2 regions of the Streptomyces sp. NPDC053431 genome follow, and region 2 is predicted to be linked to the other one. Evidence: predicted binding sites of a transcription regulator. Region 2 holds the regulator's gene; the other holds the start of a gene.
What was found. Region 2 encodes HspR, which represses chaperone genes until heat shock. Its sites were predicted from a motif close to TTGAGNNNNNNNNNCTCAA; they were not measured.
Positions count from the first base shown of each region.

Region 1 (3,405 bases), on a different contig from region 2:
AACGTCACCTCGATCTGCGGCGTACCCCGGGACGCCGGACGGATGTCGTCCAGGCGGACCCGGCCGAGCACACGGTTGTCCGCGGCCCGCTCCCGCTCCCCCTGCAGCACCACCACGTCCACGGCCGGCTGGTTGTCCTCGGCGGTCGTGAAGGTTTCGCTGCGCCGGGTGGGAATCGTGGTGTTGCGCTCGATCAGCCTGGTCATCAGCCCGCCCAGCGTCTCGACGCCCAGGGAGAGCGGGGTGACGTCGAGCAGCAGGACGTCCTTGACCTCGCCCTGGAGCACCGCCGCCTGGACGGCCGCGCCGAGGGCGACGACCTCGTCGGGGTTGACCGACATGTTGGGGTCCTTGCCGCCGGTCAGCCGACGCACCAGCGCCTGCACCGCGGGGATGCGGGTCGATCCGCCGACGAGGATCACCTCGTCGAGGTCGTCGGCGGTCACCTTGCCGTCCGCCATCGCCTGCCGGACCGGTCCCATGCACCGTTCGACCAGATCCCCGGTGAGCTGTTCGAAGGTCGACCGGGTCACGGTGGTCGTGAGGTGCTTCGGACCGGCGGCGTCCGCGGTGACGAAGGGGAGGTTGATCTGCGTCTGCGCGGCCGTGGACAGCTCGGCCTTCGCCTTCTCCGCCGCCTCGTACAGCCGTTGCAGCGCCTGCGGGTCTCGGCGCAGATCGATACCGTTGAGGCGCTGGAAGTCCTCCGCGAGGTGGTCCACCAGCCGCCGGTCGAAGTCGTCTCCTCCCAGGTGGGTGTCGCCGGCGGTGGAACGCACCTCCACCACGCCGTCGCCCACGTCGAGGACGCTGACGTCGAACGTGCCGCCGCCGAGGTCGAAGACGAGCACCGTCTCGTGCTTCTTCTTGTCCAGCCCGTACGCCAGGGCGGCCGCGGTCGGCTCGTTGATGATCCGCAGCACCTCCAGTCCGGCGATGCGGCCGGCGTCCTTGGTGGCCTGCCGCTGCGCGTCGTTGAAGTACGCGGGCACCGTGATCACCGCCTGGGTGATCTTCTCGCCCAGCTGCTTCGCGGCGTCGTCCACGAGCTTGCGCAGCACAGCGGCGGAGATCTCCTCCGGGGCGTACTGCTTGCCGCGGACGGAGAACCGCGCCGCGCCCTCAGGACCCGACGCGACCTCGTAGGAGACCTGCTCCGCCTCCACGTCGATCTCCTCGAGGCGCCGGCCGACGAACCGCTTCGCCGAGTAGACGGTGCCCTGGGGATTCAGTACGGCCTGGCGGCGTGCCATCTGCCCGACGAGCCGTTCACCGCTCTCGGTGAACGCCACGACCGACGGCGTGGTACGACCGCCCTCACTGTTGGTGATCACTCTCGGCCGGCCGCCTTCGCAGACGGCGACCACGGAATTCGTCGTACCAAGATCAATACCCACAGCCTTGGCCATCGCTGCCTCCACGCACTGCTCGCACCGAGCGTGTCCTACCTCCAGGGCGTGGCTTGCCCACTGGGCCGGGACCATCACCCTGGCTCCGTAAAGCTCACTCATTCACTGGGATAAAACTTGAGTCCCATCTTGTCAAGAACGGTGCCGAGAGTTATATAAGAAGCGTCGGTACGCGATCGAACGGCACACGATGCGAAGGAGTTGATGATCAGATGCTGATGCGGACCGATCCCTTCCGTGAGCTGGACCGGATCACTCAGCGCGTGTTCAACGGCGTGCAGGGTCCTTCGGCGATGCCGATGGATGCTTGGCGCGAGGACGGCGCGGTGTGGGTCAAGTTCGACCTGCCGGGCGTCGACGCCGAGTCCCTCGACCTGAACGTCGAGAAGGACGTGCTGACGGTCCGGGCCGAGCGGAAGCCCGAGATCAAGGAAGGCGCGGAGACGGTGATCTCCGAGCGGCCCACCGGCACGTTCAGCCGCCAGCTGTTCCTCGGGGAGACGCTGGACACGGAGAACATCGAGGCGACGTACGACGCCGGTGTCCTCAGCCTGCGGATCCCGATCGGCGAACAGGCCAAGCCGCGCAAGATCCAGATCGACACCGCCAAGCGCACGGACAAGGAACTGCAGGCGTAACGGGGTCAAGGGGCGTCCGCCGGGCCGGGCCGGGCCGGCGGGCACTCGTAGCCGGGTCCCACGGCGAGCCGACGCCGTGGGACCCGGCCATGCCCGCAAGTCTCGATGGGGGAGACCTCCGCGTAACGGTGCGCTCAGCCGGTCGCCGCTCCAGCGCGCTCCACGGGCGGCCCGAACTGCTGCGGCTGGCTGTGGGCGGACGCGCCGAGCAGCGGAGCGCCATGCCGCTCCGGGCGGTGGCCGGGCGCGTCGACGATGCTCTCGCGTGGAGTGTCGGCGGGTCCGGGGGCTGCCGGAATGCGCCTGCGGGCGAGGATGCGGCCCACCCATTTGCGACCACACCTTGCGCACGGCACGGCACCCGCGGGGGTGTACGGCGAGGGCACGGCCACACCGTCGCGTGAGAAGTACTCCCAGTCGCCGCCCTGGTCGTCCCGGTACTGCTGGACGTCGTAATCGGCGCTCCACTCGTGCCAGCAATGCCCACAGGTGAACTGGACCCGCTCGAGTGCGAGTTCGATGATCATCCCTCTCACCTCTTTCCCCGGGTCGGTCCGTCACGAGTTACGGTCTTCTCCGCCTTGGAGCAATTATGTCGACAAAACGCGGCAAAGGTTCATGCCTGACTTCGAATGGCTCTACGGCAAGGAGGCGGGTCGGGAACGACGGCCCGGCACCCCTTGAATCCGCGCCCGCGGCGACCTATGAACGTGTTGTAGGTCTTGTCGGCCTCTCTGGCTGCGGCCGGCTCGCAGGGAGGTGAGAAATGTGACGGCACCCAGGCGACCGGACTATTACGCGGTGCTCGGCGTCGACCCGACCGCCTCGGTCAGGCAGATCACCAGTGCCTACCGCGCATTGGTCCGCGCTCTGCATCCGGACGCCCATCCGGAGCCGCGGGCTCAGCCCCAGGAGCTCGACGAGGTGATGACCGCCTACGCCACGCTGCGTGACGCCCGGAAACGGGCGGAGTACGACAGGCACCGCGCGGCCGGATCTCCCCACGGAGCGGCGAGGCCTGCGGCCGCGGTGCCGGTGCGGCACACCGGGCGCCCTGCACGGCCGTCCGTACGAACTGTGTACGTCGTGGTGGTCGGCCCGGTGTCGACGCCGCGGCGCCGCGGTGCATGGCTCGAGGCGGGTCCCGTCCGCATCGGGTTCTAGCGCCGCCGGGGCCACGGTGCCGCCGATGCCTGGTCGAGGGTGAACAGTGCGCCGTCCGGGTCGCGTAGTGTCGCCTGCCCCTTCCCCGCCGGCCACGGACCGTCCTGGACGATCGTGGCGCCGTTCTCCACCGCCGACGCCGTGGCTGCCTCCAGCGACGGGACCGTGAAGTGGACCAGCCATCGGGGCCGCAG
Region 1 covers NZ_JBITXX010000005.1:391,382-394,786, reverse strand. The annotation lists gene dnaK (molecular chaperone DnaK) at 1-1,409, opposite strand, end outside; gene ACIGXE_RS16400 (Hsp20/alpha crystallin family protein) at 1,622-2,047, shown strand; gene ACIGXE_RS16395 (hypothetical protein) at 2,182-2,574, opposite strand; gene ACIGXE_RS16390 (J domain-containing protein) at 2,807-3,211, shown strand; gene ACIGXE_RS16385 (VOC family protein) at 3,208-3,405, opposite strand, start outside.
Region 1: a site for HspR is predicted at 1,527-1,545, ahead of dnaK (molecular chaperone DnaK). Genes of this name have one in related genera too.

Region 2 (3,405 bases):
GCCTGATGTCGGAGGAGACCCCGGGCTTCGAGGAGAAGCCCGACGTCCCCGCCGACGGCACGCCCGAGGAGACCGAGGCCGCCGAGTCCGCCGCCAAGGCGGAGGGCGCGGCCCCGGCCGGGGACGCTACGGACGTAGCCCTGCTGGCCCAGCTGGACCAGGCGCGCACCGCGCTCTCCGAGCGCACCGCGGACCTCCAGCGGCTGCAGGCCGAGTACCAGAACTACCGCCGCCGCGTGGAGCGGGACCGGGTCACGGTCAAGGAGATCGCCGTCGCGAGCCTCCTGACCGAGCTCCTTCCCGTGCTCGACGACATCGGCCGGGCCCGGGAGCACGGTGAACTCGTGGGCGGCTTCAAGTCGGTCGCCGAGTCGCTGGAGACCGTCGCCGCCAAGATGGGCCTGCAGCAGTTCGGCAAGGAGGGCGAGCCCTTCGACCCGACGATCCACGAGGCCCTGATGCACTCGTACGCGCCGGACGTCACCGAGACGACCTGCGTGGCGATCCTGCAGCCGGGGTACCGGATCGGCGAGCGGACCATCCGCCCCGCGCGCGTGGCCGTCGCCGAGCCCCAGCCGGGCGCGGCTCCGGCCGCCAAGGAAGAGAAGAAGGCCGACGAGGAGAGCGGTGGCCCCGACGAGGGCTAGCGCGACGATCGTCCGAGAGGAGGGACGTCGATGAGCACGAAGGACTTCGTCGAGAAGGACTACTACAAGGTTCTCGGCGTCCCCAAGGACGCCACCGACGCCGAGATCAAGAAGGCGTACCGGAAGCTCGCCCGCGAGAACCACCCGGACGCCAACAAGGGCGACACCAAGGCGGAGGAGCGCTTCAAGGAGATCTCCGAGGCCAACGACATCCTCGGCGACCCGAAGAAGCGCAAGGAGTACGACGACGCCCGCGCCCTGTTCGGCAACGGCGGCTTCCGGGCCGGCGGTCCGGGCGCCGGCGGCTCCTTCAACTTCGACCTGGGCGACCTCTTCGGCGGCGCCCAGGGCGGAGCCGGGGGTGCCGGCGGTTTCGGCGGCGGTCTCGGGGACGTCTTCGGCGGCCTGTTCAACCGGGGCGGGGGCGGCGCGGGCACCCGTACGCAGCCACGCCGCGGCCAGGACATCGAGTCCGAGGTGACGCTCAGCTTCACCGAGGCCATCGAGGGCGCCACGGTGCCCCTGCGGATGTCCAGCCAGCAGCCCTGCAAGGCCTGTTCGGGCACCGGCGACAAGAACGGCACGCCGCGGGTGTGCCCGACCTGTGTCGGCACCGGGCAGGTCTCGCGCGGCAGCGGCGGCGGCTTCTCCCTGACCGACCCCTGCGTGGACTGCAAGGGCCGCGGCCTGATCGCCGAGACCCCCTGCGAGGTCTGCAAGGGCAGCGGCCGGGCCAAGTCCTCCCGCACCATGCAGGTCCGCATCCCGGCGGGCGTCAGCGACAACCAGAAGATCCGGCTGCGCGGCAAGGGCGCCCCGGGCGAGCGCGGCGGACCGAGCGGCGACCTGTACGTCGTCGTGCACGTCGACGCCCACCCGGTGTTCGGCCGCAAGGACGACAACCTGACCGTCACGGTGCCCGTCACGTTCGACGAGGCGGCGCTCGGCGGCGAGATCAAGGTGCCGACCCTGGGCGGCCCCGCGGTGACGCTGAAGCTGCCCGCGGGCACCCCCAACGGGCGCACCATGCGCGCCCGCGGCAAGGGCGCGGTCCGCAAGGACGGCACCCGAGGCGACCTGCTGATCACGGTGGAGGTCGCGGTGCCGAAGGAGCTGGACGACAAGGCCCGTGAGGCCCTGGAGACCTACCGCGAGGCGACGACGGGCGAGGACCCCAGGGCAGAGCTGTTCCAGGCCGCGAAGGGAGCTTGAGGAGATGGAAGGCCGCCGCCGTAACCCCTACCAGCTGACCGACGAGACCCCGGTGTACGTCATCTCGGTGGCGGCCCAGCTCTCCGGTCTGCACCCGCAGACGCTGCGTCAGTACGACCGCCTCGGCCTGGTCTCTCCGGACCGCACGGCCGGACGGGGCCGCCGCTACTCGGCCCGTGACATCGAGCTGCTCCGCCAGGTGCAGCAGCTGTCGCAGGACGAGGGCATCAACCTGGCCGGCATCAAGCGCATCATCGAGCTGGAGAACCAGGTCGCGGCGCTCCAGGCGCGGGTGGCCGAGCTGTCGACGGCGGTCGAGGGAGCGGCGGCGGCGATGCGCCAGCGCGAGGCCCAGGTGCACGCGTCGTACCGGCGTGATCTGGTGCCGTACACGGACGTGCAGCAGGCGAGCGCCCTGGTGGTCTGGCGCCCCGGCCACAAGCGCGGCGACTGACTCCCCTCATCCCCGAAGCCCCCTCCCCGGAGGGGGCTTCACCCTGTCCGGGGAGAGTGACCGCCCATGACGGGTCGCGGGCGGGCAGCGGTCACTCGTCGCGTTCCAGGATGCCGGACTGGGCGATCAGATAGCCCAGTTGGGCCCGGCTGCCGCTGCCGAGGGCGGCGGCGAGCTTCGCGATGTGCGCCCGGCAGGTGCGCACGTTCATCCCGAGGCGGCGCGCGATGGCCTCGTCGACGTGCCCCTCGACGAGGAGTTTGGCGATGGAGCGCTGCACCCCGCTGATGCCGCTGAGCATCGGGTGCTCGTAGGTGACGGGGGCGTCGAGCGGCGTGGCCTGCAGCCAGAACTGGTCGAAGACGCCGCCCAGGTACTCGACGAGCCCCTGGTGGCGCAGTTCGAGCGCGATCGTGCGGTCCCGGCTGGCCGGCACGAAGGCGACCTTGCGGTCGACGATGATGAGCCGGTCGATGATCTCTTCCAGGGTGCGGACCTCGACCTCGGGCCCGATGCGCTCCAGATAGGCCAGGGTGATGGGCTGGTGGCGCGCCGTGTGCTGGTAGAGGGTGCGCATCTTGATGCCCTTGCCGAGCAACGGCCGTACACGGCGCAGCGCTTCGCCGAAGGTATGGGCGCTGCGGCCCTTCCCCGGCTGTACGGTGAGGAGTTCCGAGGTGCACTCCTCGACGGCCCGGTCCAGGCTCGCGTTGATGCGGTCGAGGCCTTCGAGGACCGTGATGGCGTGCGTCATCGACGGGTCGCGTGCGCCGAGGGCCATGAACGGCTCGAAAGCGTCGGAGAGGGTGACCGTGAGGCGTCTGCGCTCCTGGATCTCCTTCTCGATGGGAAGGAGCAGCCGGGCCAGCGCGGCCGAAGGGGCCACCGGCCGCAGCCATTCGGCGTCGTCGGGGTCGGGACGCAGCAGGTCGAGGTCCATCAGACAGGGGGCCGACCCGATGTCCGATCGGGCGATCCGGCCTGATCGAAGCGCTTCCGCATAGAGGCGTGTGCCCGCTTCGCACAGGTCTGCGTGCGTGTGAGAATGTCCCTTTTTCTCAGGTTCTATTCGCATACGTACACCCCCAGGCT
Region 2 covers NZ_JBITXX010000003.1:448,615-452,019, forward strand. The annotation lists gene dnaK (molecular chaperone DnaK) at 1-6, shown strand, start outside; gene grpE (nucleotide exchange factor GrpE) at 6-647, shown strand; gene dnaJ (molecular chaperone DnaJ) at 678-1,859, shown strand; gene ACIGXE_RS11545 (heat shock protein transcriptional repressor HspR) at 1,864-2,313, shown strand; gene ACIGXE_RS11550 (helix-turn-helix transcriptional regulator) at 2,405-3,388, opposite strand.